2 linked regions of the Deinococcus aerius genome follow. The protein of the gene in region 2 binds, or shares a complex with, the protein of the main gene of each other region. Links are inferred from orthologs where the notes say so. Each region holds a gene or a part of one and is shown on either strand. Other genes may lie near its edges.

The links.
Region 1: the proteins of aceF (region 2) and lpdA are in contact, whole or in part, in a crystal structure (PDB 1EBD), measured with the Geobacillus stearothermophilus proteins. The link is inferred for Deinococcus aerius from one-to-one orthologs. Residues at the interface, in WP_033016211.1 of Geobacillus stearothermophilus: Ile130, Ala131, Met132, Pro133, Arg136, Arg140, Glu141, Asn155, Arg157; in WP_049624544.1 of Geobacillus stearothermophilus: Pro340, Ser341, Asp344, Tyr345, Arg403, Asp406, Val408, Glu431, Ala432, Gly433, Asp438.

The regions. Positions count from the first base shown.
Region 1 is NZ_BFAG01000012.1:29,363-34,851, reverse strand. Bases 2,545-5,489 are described here. They hold lpdA (dihydrolipoyl dehydrogenase), read left to right. Parts: upstream 2,545-3,286; coding sequence 3,287-4,693; downstream 4,694-5,489. Other genes in these bases: DAERI_RS15645 (phosphoglucomutase/phosphomannomutase family protein), read right to left, coding at 4,769-5,489; DAERI_RS15655 (pseudouridine-5'-phosphate glycosidase), read left to right, coding at 2,545-3,220. Also shown: DAERI_RS15665 (HpcH/HpaI aldolase/citrate lyase family protein), read left to right, coding at 1-825; DAERI_RS15660 (carbohydrate kinase), read left to right, coding at 1,123-2,241; more of DAERI_RS15655, read left to right, coding at 2,267-2,544. UniProt on the Escherichia coli protein: Lipoamide dehydrogenase is a component of the glycine cleavage system as well as of the alpha-ketoacid dehydrogenase complexes.
Region 2 is NZ_BFAG01000011.1:166,466-174,418, reverse strand. The notes cover bases 2,526-5,390. They hold aceF (dihydrolipoyllysine-residue acetyltransferase), read right to left. Parts: upstream 4,936-5,390; coding sequence 3,115-4,935; downstream 2,526-3,114. Other genes in these bases: aceE (pyruvate dehydrogenase (acetyl-transferring), homodimeric type), read right to left, coding at 5,026-5,390; DAERI_RS15400 (hypothetical protein), read left to right, coding at 2,526-3,036. Outside these bases: DAERI_RS15415 (acetyl-CoA C-acetyltransferase), read left to right, coding at 1-896; DAERI_RS15410 (helix-turn-helix transcriptional regulator), read left to right, coding at 900-1,730; DAERI_RS15405 (ankyrin repeat domain-containing protein), read left to right, coding at 1,739-2,461; more of DAERI_RS15400, read left to right, coding at 2,458-2,525; more of aceE, read right to left, coding at 5,391-7,734; DAERI_RS15385 (LysR family transcriptional regulator), read left to right, coding at 7,871-7,953.

The sequences.
Region 1 (5,489 bases), on a different replicon or contig from region 2:
AAGCCGCTGCGGAGCGTTCTCTACGTGCCCGGCGACAAGCCGCGCGCCATCGAGAAGGCCCGCACCCTGCACGCGGACGCGGTGATCCTCGACCTGGAGGACGCCGTGGCGCCGGAACACAAGGAGGCGGCGCGGGAGAACGTCAGGGCGGCCCTCGCATGGCGCTGGCCCGGCCCGCTGTTCGTGCGGGTGAACGGCCTGGGCACCCCCTGGGAACACGACGACCGCGAGATGGCCCTGCTGGGCGGCGTGGACGGGATCGTGCTCCCCAAAGCCGAGGACCCCGCCGTGCTCGCGGGCCTGCACCTGCGCGTGCCGCTGTGGCCGATGATCGAAACCCCCCTGGGTGTGCTGCGCGCCCCGGAGATCGCGGCGGTGCCCGGTGTGGCGGGCATGATCGTGGGCGCCAACGACCTCACGCGGGCGCTGAGAACCCGCCCCGCCCCCGGCCGCCTGCCCCTGCTCCACGCCCTGTCGGCAGTGGTCCTGGCCGCCCGCGCCCACGGCAAAATCCCGCTCGATGCCGTATATAACGACGTGCGCGACCCAGAGGGCTTCTCCCACGAATGCGAGCAGGGCCGCACCCTCGGCTTCGCCGGAAAGACCGTCATCCACCCGGATCAAATCGGGATTGCCAACACCACCTTCGGCGTGACAGACCAGGAAGCCGAGGAGGCCCGAACCCTCCTCAGCGTCTGGGAACAGGCTCGAGCCGAGGGCCAGAGCATCGCCACCCACCGCGGCGCCCTCATCGAGCAGATGCACGCGGACGAGGCCCAGGAAATGCTCGACCTCTGGAAAGCGACAAAGACCAACCCAAGCTGAAGCTTCTCAAAACCGTCTATGGTGGACGGGCCATTCCTGCCAGCAACTTGCTCTCGCACCGCCTTCACCACGTCGGCTCGCGCAGCGAGACGGTGGGGACGCAGCTTGGAATGCAGCAAGATCAAACCTTGCGCGTGGCGAAGGACGGCCACCGGCGAGGTGAGCGAGCCCTTTGCCGAGCGCAGCGGAAAGCTCCCCTGCCCCCTCTGGGGGTAGGGGCTGGGGGTGGGGGCAAACCGCATCAAGATACTCTGCCCCTTGTTTAACTCTACTAAGTCCCTTTATCTTGCTTAAGCCATGTCCCTGACCGACCGCGAGCGAGACCTCCTGCGCCTGATCCGCGAGTCCCCGCTCAGCACCCCGGAAGACCTGGCCCGTCGCCTGGGAACCTCCCGCGCGGCAGTGAACGTCCACGTCAGCAACCTGACCCGCAAGGGCTTCCTGCTGGGCCGCGGCTACGTGGTCGCACCGGAGAACGACCCCCACGTGGTTGTCATCGGCGGCGCAAATGTGGACGTGAAGGCCCGCACCCTCGCCCCCGCCGTGCCCGGCACCAGCAACCCCGGCGTGACGACCCAGGCCCCGGGCGGCGTGGCCCGCAACATCGCGGAAAATCTGGCGCGGCTGGGCGTTCCCACCCACCTGATCGCGGCGGTGGGCCGGGACCCGAACGGTGACCTGCTGCTGCGCGAGACCGAGGCGGCGGGCGTGGACGTGCGGAACGTGCTGCGTTCGGACAGGCCTACCGGCACCTACACCGCCGTTCTCGACGAGCGCGGGGAACTGGTGATCGCGGTGGCGGCAATGGGGGCGACGGACGCCCTGACTCCCGCCGCGTTGAATGATCGGCGGGGAGTGCTGCGCGGCGCCTCCTGGGTGATCGCGGACGGCAATCTGAGCACCGAAACCCTGACGCACCTGCTGACCCTCTGCGCCCAGGGGAGCACGCCGGTCGTCTTCGAGCCCGTCAGCGTGCCCAAGGCGGGGCGGCTCCTCCCGGCCCTGGCGTCGGGACTCGTCCCCCACACCGTCACGCCGAACGTCGCCGAACTCGCGGCCCTGGTCGGGCAGGACATCCCCAACACATCTGACGCTCTCGCCGGGGCGGCAGGTCAGCTCCACGCGCGGGGCGTGCAGACGGTCTGGGTCCGGCGGGGCGAGCGGGGCAGCCTGCTCTCCACCCCGGACGGCGTGACCGAGGTTCCCGCCCTTTCCGCACAGGTTGCCGACGTGACGGGCGCCGGGGACGCCATGCTCGCCGCGTACCTGGCCGCCCTCCTGGCCGGGCACCCCCCCGCCGAGGCCGCCCGCCACGGGCACGCCGCCGCCGCGCTCACGGTCGAGAGCCTGCACGCCGTGTCCCCCATCCTGACCCCCGGCACAATCAGGGCGCGGCTGGAATCGGCCCACCCCTGAAGTCCCCCCACACGAAGGAGCCCCCATGCCCACCCCCGCCCCCATCCGACCCGAAGTCCTCGCCCTCATGGACCTTCACCCCGAGGTCGGCGCGGCGCTCGAACGCGGCGCCCCCGTCGTGGCGCTGGAAAGCACCATCATCAGCCACGGGATGCCGTACCCGCAGAATGTGGAGATGGCGCGCGGCGTGGAGGCCGTCGTGCGCGAGAACGGGGTGACCCCCGCCACCATCGCCGTCCTCGGCGGGCGGCTGAAGGTCGGCCTGACGCCGAACGAGCTGGAGTTGCTGGCGACCGACAAGAACGTGCAGAAGATCAGCACCCGCGACCTGCCCGTGACCGTCGCGCTCGGCGGACATGGGGCGACCACCGTGGCTTCCACCATGCGGATCGCCTCTCTTGCGGGCATCCGGGTCTTTGCCACGGGCGGGACGGGCGGCGTTCACCGGGGCGCGAATGAGACGATGGACATCAGCGCGGACCTGACCGAACTCGCCCGGACGGACGTGTGCGTGGTGAGCGCGGGGGTCAAGAGCATCCTCGACATCGGCCTGACGCTGGAGGTGCTGGAGACGCAGGGTGTGCCCGCCATCACGCTGGGGAGCACCGAGTTCCCGGCCTTCTACTCGCGCCAGAGCGGATTTACCTCCCCCCTCACCGTGGCGACGCCCGCCGAGGCCGCCCGCGTGCTCCATGCCAAATGGACGCTCGGCCTGACAGGCGGCGTCCTCCTCGCCAACCCCATTCCGGTCGAGGCCGAGATTCCCGCCGCCGAGATCACCCCGCACATCGAGCAGGCGCTGGCCGATATGGCGGCATTGGGCCTCACGGGCAAGGAGACGACCCCTTACCTGCTGGGCCGCATCGTGGAGATCACGGGGGGCCGCAGCCTGACGGCGAACATAGCCCTTGTGCGGCACAACGCGGCGGTGGCGGCGCGGGTCGCGGCGGAGTACGCCGCGCTTCAGGGCTGGGCCTGACCTGTCCCTCCACCGGGAACGCACCGCAATCCGCATGAGAAGGGGGTGGTAGGCTCGGGAACGGTTATGGACTCCTACGACGTAGTGGTGATTGGGGGCGGCCCGGCGGGGTACGTGGCCGCCATTCGCGCCGCGCAACTCGGCTTCAAGACCGCCTGCGTGGACGCCTTCGAGCGGAACGGCAAGGCCTCGCTGGGCGGCACCTGCCTCAACGTGGGCTGCATTCCCAGCAAGGCGCTGCTCGACTCCAGCGAGCGCTTCGAGATGATTAGCCACGAGGCGCAGGAACACGGCATCCAGGTGGACGGCGCCCGCGTGGACCTGACGAAGATGCTGGGCCGCAAGGAAAGCGTGGTGGACAAGCTCACGGGCGGCGTCGCCTTCCTCTTCCGCAAGAACAAGGTGACGAGCATTCACGGCCTGGGGCGCCTCGTCCGGCAGGAGGAGGGCGGCTGGATCGTGGACGCCGCCGGGACCGAAATTCACGCGGGGAACGTGATCGTGGCGACCGGCAGCAACCCGCGCGAGCTGGCCGGCGCCCCCTTCGGCGAGCACATCGTCGAGAACAGCGGTGCCCTCGCCTTCGAGCAGGTGCCCGGTCGGCTCGGCATCATCGGCGCGGGCGTGATCGGCGTGGAGCTGGGCAGCGTGTGGCGCCGCCTGGGCGCGCAGGTCACCATCCTGGAGGCCCTCCCCGGCTTCCTGATGGCCGCCGACGAGGCCGTGAGCAAGGAGGCCCTCAAGCAGTTCCAGAAGCAGGGCCTGGAGTTCCACTTCGGCGTGAAGATCACGGAAGTGCAGCAGACTGACTCCGGCGTCACCGTCACCTACGAGGAGAAGGGCAATCAGGTCACCGCGCAGTTCGACAAGCTGATCGTCTCCATCGGGCGCGTGCCGAACACGAAGGGGCTGGGGGCCGAGGCGGTCGGCCTGGAACTCGACGAGCGCGGCTTCGTGAAGGTGGACGGGCACTACCGCACCAACCTCCCCGGCGTCTACGCCATCGGTGACGTGGTCGGCGGTGCCATGCTCGCCCACAAGGCCGAGGAGGAGGGCGTGGCGGTCGCCGAGCTGATCGCCGGGCAGGCCGGGCACGTCAACTACGACGTGATCCCCTGGGTGATCTACACCTCCCCCGAGATCGCCTGGGCGGGCCTGACGGAAAAGCAGGCGCGGGAGAAGGGCCTCAAGGTCAAGGCCGGGCAGTTCCCCTTCAGCGCCAACGGGCGCGCGCTGGGCCACGGCGACCCGCGCGGTTTCGTCAAAGTCGTCGCGGATGCCGACAGCGACAAGATCATCGGCGTCCACATGGTCGGCCCCAACGTCTCTGAACTCATCGGCGAGGCGGTCACCCTGATGGAGTTCGGCGGCAGCGCGGAGGACCTCGCCCGCACCGTCCACGCCCACCCCACCCTGAGCGAAGTGGTGAAGGAAGCGGCGCTGGCAGCGGACAAGCGGGCGCTGCATATGTAGGAAGCGGTCAGCGTTCAGCCATCAGGAAGAGAGGGGCGGGAGGCCGAAGCTGTCCCGCCCCTCCCCTCTTGCCCCTTAGACCGGCTGCCCCACATCGAGCGCGAGGACCCGCCGCGTCGCCTCGTCGAGGATGGCCCGCACGGCCTCCGGCGTCTGCGCCTCGACGTAGACCCGCACGACCGGCTCCGTTCCCGAGGCGCGGAACATAGCGGAGGCGCCGCCCGAGAGCAGCAGCTTGACACCGTCGATGGTCTTCACGCCCTCCACCACATGGCCCGCAATCTCCCGGTAGCCCTGCGCCTCCCTCAGCAGCGCGTTCTTGTCGAACCCCGCGCCCAGGTGCAGGTCGCCCCGGTCATAGTGGTGCCGGAAGTCCACCTCCGCCTCGATGGCGGCGAACAGCTCGTCCAGGCTCTTCCCGCTCGCCGCCATCGCCTCAACCATCAGCAGGCTGTTCAAGAGGCCGTCCCGCTCAGGAATGTGCCCGCGCGAGGCCAGCCCGCCCGACTCCTCACCCGCCATCAGGACGGCCAGAGCCTCGTCCGCCTGCCCTTCTAAAAAAGCGTCGGTGATGTACTTAAAGCCCACCGGCGTCTCCAGCAGGCTGAGCCCCAGCCGCTCCGCGAGCAGCTCGATCACCCGGCTGCCCGACACGGTTTTGACCACCCGCCCGCGCACCCCGCGCCCGTGGAGATGCCGCAGCAGCACCGCGAAAATCTGGTGGCTGTTGAAGAACCGACCGCCCGCCGTGACTGCCCCCACCCGGTCGGCGTCCCCGTCGGTCACCACACCCAGA
Region 2 (7,953 bases):
TCGTCAGCGCGGTGCAGGGCCTGCGGGCGGGGGACGGGAAGCTGTACCTGGCGGGGGGCACCGAGAGCATGAGCCGGGCACCCTACCTGCTCCCCCGCGCCCGGCAGGGCTACCGCCTGGGCCACGCGCAGGCGCTCGACTCCATCCTGTCGGATGGCCTGACGGACGTGTTCCACGACGTTCACATGGGGATCACCGCCGAGAACATCGCCGAGCAGTGGAACCTGTCGCGGGAGGAGCAGGACGCCTTCGCGGTGGAGAGCCAGCGCCGGGCGGCGGCGGCCATCGACTCCGGCGCCTTCGTGGACGAGGTCGTGCCCGTGGAGGTGCCGGGCAAGAAGGGACCGACCCTCTTCGAGCGGGACGAGCACGTGCGGCCCGGGACGACCCCGGAAGCCCTGGCGAAACTCAAGCCCGCCTTCAAGAAGGAGGGCACCGTGACCGCCGGGAACGCGAGCGGCCTGAACGACGGCGCGGCGATGCTGGCCGTCAGCACCGAGGAATACGCCAGGGCGAACGGCCTCCCCATCCTGGCCGAGATCACGAGTTACGCGGCCATCGGGGTGGACCCGCGCATCATGGGGATCGGCCCGGCAAAGGCCGTTCCGGTCGCGCTGGAGCGGGCCGGGATGAAGGTAGCGGACGTGGACCTCTTCGAGCTGAACGAGGCCTTTGCTGCCCAGAGCCTCGCCGTGGTGCGGGACCTGGGGGTGGACCCCGCGCAGGTCAACGTGACGGGCGGGGCGATTGCGCTGGGTCACCCCATCGGCGCGAGCGGCGCCCGCGTCCTCGTCACGCTGGTCCACGCCCTGCGGAGAAGCGGCAAGGAGACGGGGGTTGCCAGCCTGTGCATCGGGGGCGGCATGGGCATCGCCATGGTCATTCGCGCCCGGTAGGTCATGACGGCGCCGCTCGCCCGCCTGCTGAACGAGGAATCGTTCGGGTACGCGGGCGAGTCGGCGTTCGGGGCACTGTCGCTGAAGACGATGCGCGGCACGGCCCATTACTGGACGGGCCAGGCCCGGCACCGCGTCGGCGGCGAGCGAGCGCTGCTCCTGAATGAAGGCACCTCCTACCGGGTGGAAGTCGAGCCCGGCACGCGGTCCTTCTGCATTTTCCTGAACCCGGGCGTCCTGACCCTCGCCCCGCTGGCCGAGGACGCGGGGGCTCACCTGCGCTTTCTGGAACGGACGCTGACCCCGCCGCCTCCCATTTGGGCGCTGCTGGGGACGCTGCGGACCCGGCACGAGGCCCGCACGCTGGACCCCCTCGCGCTCGACACCCTGGCCCTGCGGCTGCTCGACCTGCTGGTGGGCGAGGACCGGGAGGCGTGGCGGGCGGCGGACGGGCTTCCAGCCCTTTCCCCCGCGAGGCGGGCCGAACTCGCGCGGCGGCTCTTCCGGGCGCGGGATACGCTCGACGCCCTCGCCCTCGGCCCGGTGGGGCTGGGGGACGCGGCGCGGGCGAGCGGCCTGAGCCCGGCCCACCTGGCCCGCGGCTACGCCCGGCTCTTCGGGGAGACGCCCCTCACCACCGTCACCCGCCGCCGCATGGCCGAGGCGCGCCGGTTGCTGGAAGAGGAGGGCCTGGGCCTACCCGTGGCGGAAGTCACCTGGCGGGTCGGCTACGCGAGCGTGACGACCTTCACGGCGGCCTACGCCCGCTGGCACGGCCAAACCCCGGGCTGGGCGCGCAGGATCGGAGAAGTCGGGGACGGACGGCGCCACTAGGATGGGGCATGACCAACGACGCCCCCAACGATCTTTTCGCCGCTATTCACGCGAACAACCTGGAGGGCGTGCGCCTCCTGATCTCGGCCCAGCCGGGATTGCTGGGGGCCGTCAGCCCCACGGGCCTCTCCCCGGTCCTGTTCGCCACGTACTACGGGCGCCCGGAGATCATGCGTTTCCTGATCGGGGCGGGAGCGCCGCTCAGCGTGTTCGGGGCCGCAGCCACGGGGGAACTCACGCCCCTGCTGGCTCACCTGAACGCGCAGCCCGACCTCGTGAACGCCACCAGCCCGGACGGGTTCAGCCCGCTGGGCCTGGCCGCCTTCTTCGGGCGGGAGGAGGTCGCCGCCGAACTCCTCGCCCGCGGGGCCGACGTGAACCGGCCCAGCACGAACGCCATGCAGGTCCAACCCCTCCACTCCGCCGCTGCGGGCAACCACACGGCCCTGGCCCTGCGGCTGCTGGCGGCGGGGGCGGACGTGAACGCGGCCCAGCACGGCGGCTTCACCCCGCTAATGAGCGCGGCGCAGAACGGGAACGGGGCGCTGGTGGAGGCGCTGCTCTCGGCGGGGGCGGACCCGGCGGCGACCACCGGGGACGGGCGGGCCGCGGCGGACCTCGCCCGGGAGGAGGGCCACGCGGCCGTGCTGGCGATTCTGAGCGGGACGACCCATGACGCTGAAGGAACCCGGAATGCGCCGCCCTCCCCCACGCGGGAGACTGGAGCATGAACGACTCTCGCAATGATCGAGACGGCCGCCCCGACAACGCGCCTGCGGACGGGACACAGATCAACGAGCTGACACGCACGCCCGACTACAAGACGGGCTACCAGATGCCCGACCCCAAGGACGTTCACGAGGAACACTACACGACCACGCACGCGGAAGACCGCACGGGGAGCGCCGACCAGGGCAAGTATGAGTCGGTCCAGGCGCAGGACCCCCGGGAGGTCACCGGCCAGTTCGACCGTCTCGCCACCCGCGACCCGGCGGCGATGGAGCACGCCGCCCAGACCCCCGAGTTCGCGGGCGCCGAGACGGTGGCGGGCATCGGCGTGCAGGACACCACGCTCGGCAGCGGCATCACCGTGGCGGGCGGGCTGGGGACCGAGAGCACCAGCCTGGCGGCGGGCGAGGCAGGGGTGGGCCTGCGCCCCGGAGTGGACCAGAACCCCGGCTACGTCCCCCCCAGCGAGAAGGTCACCCCCCACGTCAGCGAGCAACCCGGCGACCTGCCCCCCGGCACTCGCCCCGAACTTAAAAACGAGGTCTCGGGCGAGGCCGACAACCACGACCGGCTGTAGACAATCCAGACGCACGAGAGCCCCCACCGCGAAAGTGGGGGCTTTTGCTTGTTCCTTCTGACGCCCGAATGCTGACCGCTAGAGGCTAATCAGGAACGGGTCCTCCAGCGCCTCGCAGATATAGCGCAGGAAGCGGGCGGCGTCCGCCCCGTCGATCAGGCGGTGGTCATAGGTCAGGCTGAGGGGCAGCATGTTGCGCGGCTCGAAGCTCCCGGTCTCCTTGTTCCAGACGGGCTCGAAGCCGCCGCGCGAGACGCCCAGGATGGCGACCTCCGGCGCGTTCACGATGGGCGTGAAGCCGTACCCGCCGATCCCGCCGAGGTTGGAGATGGTGAAGGTCGCTCCCTGCATCTCGTCGGGCTTGAGCTTGCGCTCGCGGGCCTTGCCCGCCAGCTCGTTCAGCTCCAGCACGATCTCGGTGATGCTCTTGCGGTCGGCGTCCTTGAGAACCGGGACGAGGAGGCCCTGCGGCGTATCGACCGCCACGCCGAGGTTCACGTAGTCCTTGTAGACCACCTGCTGCGCCTCCAGGTCGAGGCTGGCGCCGAACTTGGGGTACTTCCGCAGGGCGTTCGCCACGACCTTCATCAGGATGTGGGTCATGGTGAGCTTGCCGCCCGCCTTCTCGACCCGGGCGCCGAACTGGCGGCGCGTCTCCTCCATGCGGGTCACGTCCGCCTTGTCGAAATGCGTGACCATCGGGATGGTCGTCCACGACTGGGTCATGGAGCGCACGGTCGCCTTGCGGATGCCGCTCATGTCCTCACGGCGCACCGTGCCCCACCGCTCGAAGTTGGGGAGGGGCGCGGCGGCGGGAGCCGGGGTCGGGGCGGGGGCCGCAGCGGGGGCGGGTTGAGCTGCCGGAGCCTGCACGCTCGGCGTCCCCGCCGTCCGGCGCACGTCCTCCTCGCTGATGCGCCCGGCGATGCCGGTCCCGTGAACGTCGTGGATGTCCACGTGCAGCTCGCGGGCCAGGCGGCGCACGCTGGGCGCGGCGGGGATCAGCAGGCGGTTGTCATACGCCTGGGTGTTGTAGGGCCGCTGGGCGCCCGGCGCCTGGGTTGCGGGCTGCGCCTCCTGCGGGGTCAGTTGCGTCTCGCGCGGGGCAGTGGGCCGCCCGGTGGACAGGGTATCCACCGGGAAGTTGTCCCGCGAGGCGGGCGCCTGGGCGGGCTGGGGTTGCGGAGCCGGGGCGGGCTGCGCGCTCGCCGCTGGCTGCTGGCCTCCCCCCAGCGTCAGGATCACGCCGCCGACCTTCACCGTGTCGCCGACCTTCACCGCCACGTCCTGCACGGTGCCGGAGGCGTTCGCCGGGACCTCGACGACCGCCTTGTCCGTCTCGATCTCGATGACGGGCTGGCCCTCTTGAATCGTGTCGCCGGGCCCCACCAGCACCGTCACGACCGTCCCCTGCTCGATGTTGTCCCCCACGTCGGGGAGGGTGACCTGGGCGCCGCCCGCCGAGGGACCCGTCCGGGCAGGCGCCGCGCCGCTTCCATCCGAGGTCCCCGCCTGCACCTTCTGCGCCTCGACCTGGGCCTGGGCGACCCGGTTGGCCGTATCAGGATCGTCGGCCACAGTTGGGCTGTCGGGCTCGGCGGAGGGCATTCCGGGCGAGGGGGTCTGGGCCTGTCCCCCACTGGCCGTGGCCGCGCCGCCGTCCCCCCCCGCCAACGTCAGAATGGTGCCGCCCACCGGCACGGTGTCGCCCACGTTCACGCTCACGGCCTCGACCGTGCCGCCCTGGGTAGCGGGCACCTCGACCACGGCCTTGTCCGTCTCGATCTCGATGATGGGCTGGCCCTCGGTCACGCTGTCGCCGGGCCCCACGAGCACCGTCACGACCGTGCCCTGCTCGATATTGTCGCCCACGTCGGGCAGTTTCAGTTCCGTCGCCATGTTGGACGCTCCTTGGATTGTGAATGAGGGGCCGCCAGCTCTCAGTTCCCAGCATAGGCCGCTGACCGCTGAAAGCTGACGGCTCAACGCTTAACGCAGGACCGGCGCTTCCCGCTCGGGGTCGATCCCGAGCTCGGCGATGGCCTTTGCCACCACGTCCCCCTTCACCTTCCCGTCGCGCTGGAGGGCGTACAGGGTCGCCAGGGTCACGTGCCGCGCGTCCACCTCGAAGAAGTCGCGCAGTTCCTCGCGGGCCTCCGAGCGGCCCCAGCCGTCGGTGCCCAGCGTCCACAGCTTGCGGTCGAGGTGCCCGTTCAGGCCGTCGGCGCCGAGCTTCACGTAGTCGCTGACCGAGATCAGCACGCCGGGCGCGTTCTCCTGGCTGAGCTGCGAGGCGACGTAGGAAACCTTCGGCTCCTCCGTGGGATGGAGCATGTTGTGGCGCTGGGTCAGCAGGGCGTCCTGGTGGAGTTCCTTGTAGCTCGTGACCGACCACACGTCCGCCGCCACGCCGTAGCCCTCCAGCATCTTCACGGCATCGAGCGCCGCGCCCATCGCCGGGCCGCTGGCGAGAATCTGCGCGCGCAGCCCCGCTTTCGTGTTCTCGCTCGCCTGGAAGCGGTACAGGCCCTTGATGATCCCCTCCCGAATCTGGGCGTGGTCGCCGGGCATGGCGGGCTGGACCTCGTTCTCGTTGTCGATGGTGACGTAGTAGAACTCGTCGATGTCGTCCACGTACATCCGCTGGATGCCGTGCTCGACGATCACCGCGAGTTCGTAGGCGAAGGCGGGGTCATACACCCGCAGGGTGGGCACCACGTAGGCTTGCAGGAGCGAGTTGCCGTCCTGGTGCTGCAACCCCTCGCCCGCCAGCGTCGTGCGGCCCGCCGTGGCCCCGAAGAGGAAGCCGCGCGCCCGCTGGTCGCCCGCCGCCCACACGAGGTCGCCGATGCGCTGCATCCCGAACATGGAGTAGAAGACGTAGAAGGGGATGGTGGGCACGCCGTGGTTCGCGTAGCTCGTCGCGGCGGCGATCCAGGAGGCCATCGCGCCGTCTTCCGTGATGCCCTCTTCGAGCATCTGGCCGTCGGTGCTCTCCTTGTAGGCCATCAGCGACCCGAAATCGACGGGCTGGTACGTCTGCCCGCGCGGCGAGTAGATGCCGATGCGCGGCACGAGCGCGTCCATGCCGAAGGTACGGGCCTCGTCGGGCACGATGGGGACGATCAGCTTGCCGATCTCCTTGTCGCGCAGCAGCTTGCTCATGATCTGCACGGCAGCCATGGTGGTGCTCACCGCGCGGCCCTTGCTGCCCGCCGCGAACTCCTCGTAGAACTCGCCAGCAGGAACGGTCGGGCGCGGGTAGTCCACGATGCGCTCGGGCACGAAGCCGCCGAGCGCCTGGCGCCGTTCGAGCATGTACTTCACTTCGGGCGAGTCGGGGCCGGGGTGGTAGAAGTCGAGGTGCTCGACCTGCTCGTCGGTGAGCGGCAGTTCCAATAGATCGCGCAGGTTCTTCAGCGCCCCGAACTCCAGCTTCTTGACCTGGTGGGCCACGTTGCGGGCCTGCGCCGTCTCGCCCAGGCCATAACCCTTTACCGTGCGGGCGATGATCACGGTCGGGCTGCCCGTGTGCTTCACCGCCGATTCGTAGGCCGCGTAGACCTTGTGGACGTCGTGCCCACCCCGGTTGAGGAGTTCGAGGTCGGCGTCCGTCCAGCCCTCGATGAGCTTCTGGAGTTCGGGCGTGTTGAAGAACTTCTCGCGCAGCTCCTTGCCGCCGAAGGCCGCGTACCGCTGCGACTCGCCGTCCACGAGCTGCTCGAAGCGTTTGACGATGGCCCCGTTGTAGTCGCGGGACAGCAGTTCGTCCCATTTCGAGTCCCACACGACCTTGATGACGTTCCAGCCCGCCCCCCGGAACAGCGCCTCGAACTCCTGGATGACCTTGGAGTTCGCGCGCACCGGGCCGTCCAGCCGCTGAAGGTTGGCGTTCAGGACGAACACGATGTTGTCGAGGTTCTCGTAGGCGGCGAAGCGCAGGGCGCCGATGCTCTGCGGCTCGTCCATCTCGCCGTCACCCAGGAAGGCCCAGACCTTGGCATTGCCCCCCGGCTTGAGGCCCCGGTTTTCGAGGTACTTGATGAAGCGCGCCTGATAGATCGCCTGGATAGGCCCCAGACCCATGGAGACGGTCGGGAACTCCCAGTAGTGCGGCATCAGCCAGGGGTGGGGGTAGCTGCTCAGGCCGGGGCCGTCGGGGCTCAGCTCGCGCCGGAAGTTGTTGAGCTGCGCCTCCGTGAAGCGGCCCTCCAGGAAGGAGCGCGCATAGATACCCGGGCTCGCGTGCCCCTGGAAGAAGATCAGGTCGCGGTCCACCCCCGCCCCGTGCCCCCGGAAGAAGTGGTTGAAGCCCACCTCGTACAGCTCGGCACTGCTCGCGTAGGTGGCGAGGTGCCCGCCGATGCCGTCACTCTTCTTGTTCGCCTTGACGACCATCGCCACGGCGTTCCAGCGGATCGCGTTGCGGATCTTGCGCTCCAGCTCCAGGTTGCCCGGGTACTCGGGCTGCTGGTCCACGTCGATGGTGTTGATGTACGGCGTGTTCTGCTTGAAGAGGATGGGCGCCCCGTGGAAGTAGGCGTAGTGGTCGAGTTCCTCCAACAGTTGTGCGGCGCGGTCGTCCCCGGCATTCGCCAGCACGTAGGCGAGCGAGTCGAGCCACTCCTGCGTCTCCACGGCGTTGAGTTTCTCCCGGTCCTGCGGCGGCAGTTCGGCACGCGGGGGCAGTTTGGTCATGGTTAGTAGTCTATGCCGTGCCATTCACCGCTTCCAACAGGGCAAAATGAGCGCATTCACCACGCCGAATGGTAGGTTAAGCTTGTGGCGGGTTGGGGGAGCCTAGCTGCCGGGCTCCCTCCCCGAAAGGCCCAGCATGGAACTTCGCCACCTCCGTCATTTCGTCGCCCTCGCCGAGGAGGAACACTTCGGGCGGGCCGCCGAGCGCGTGTTCGTGGT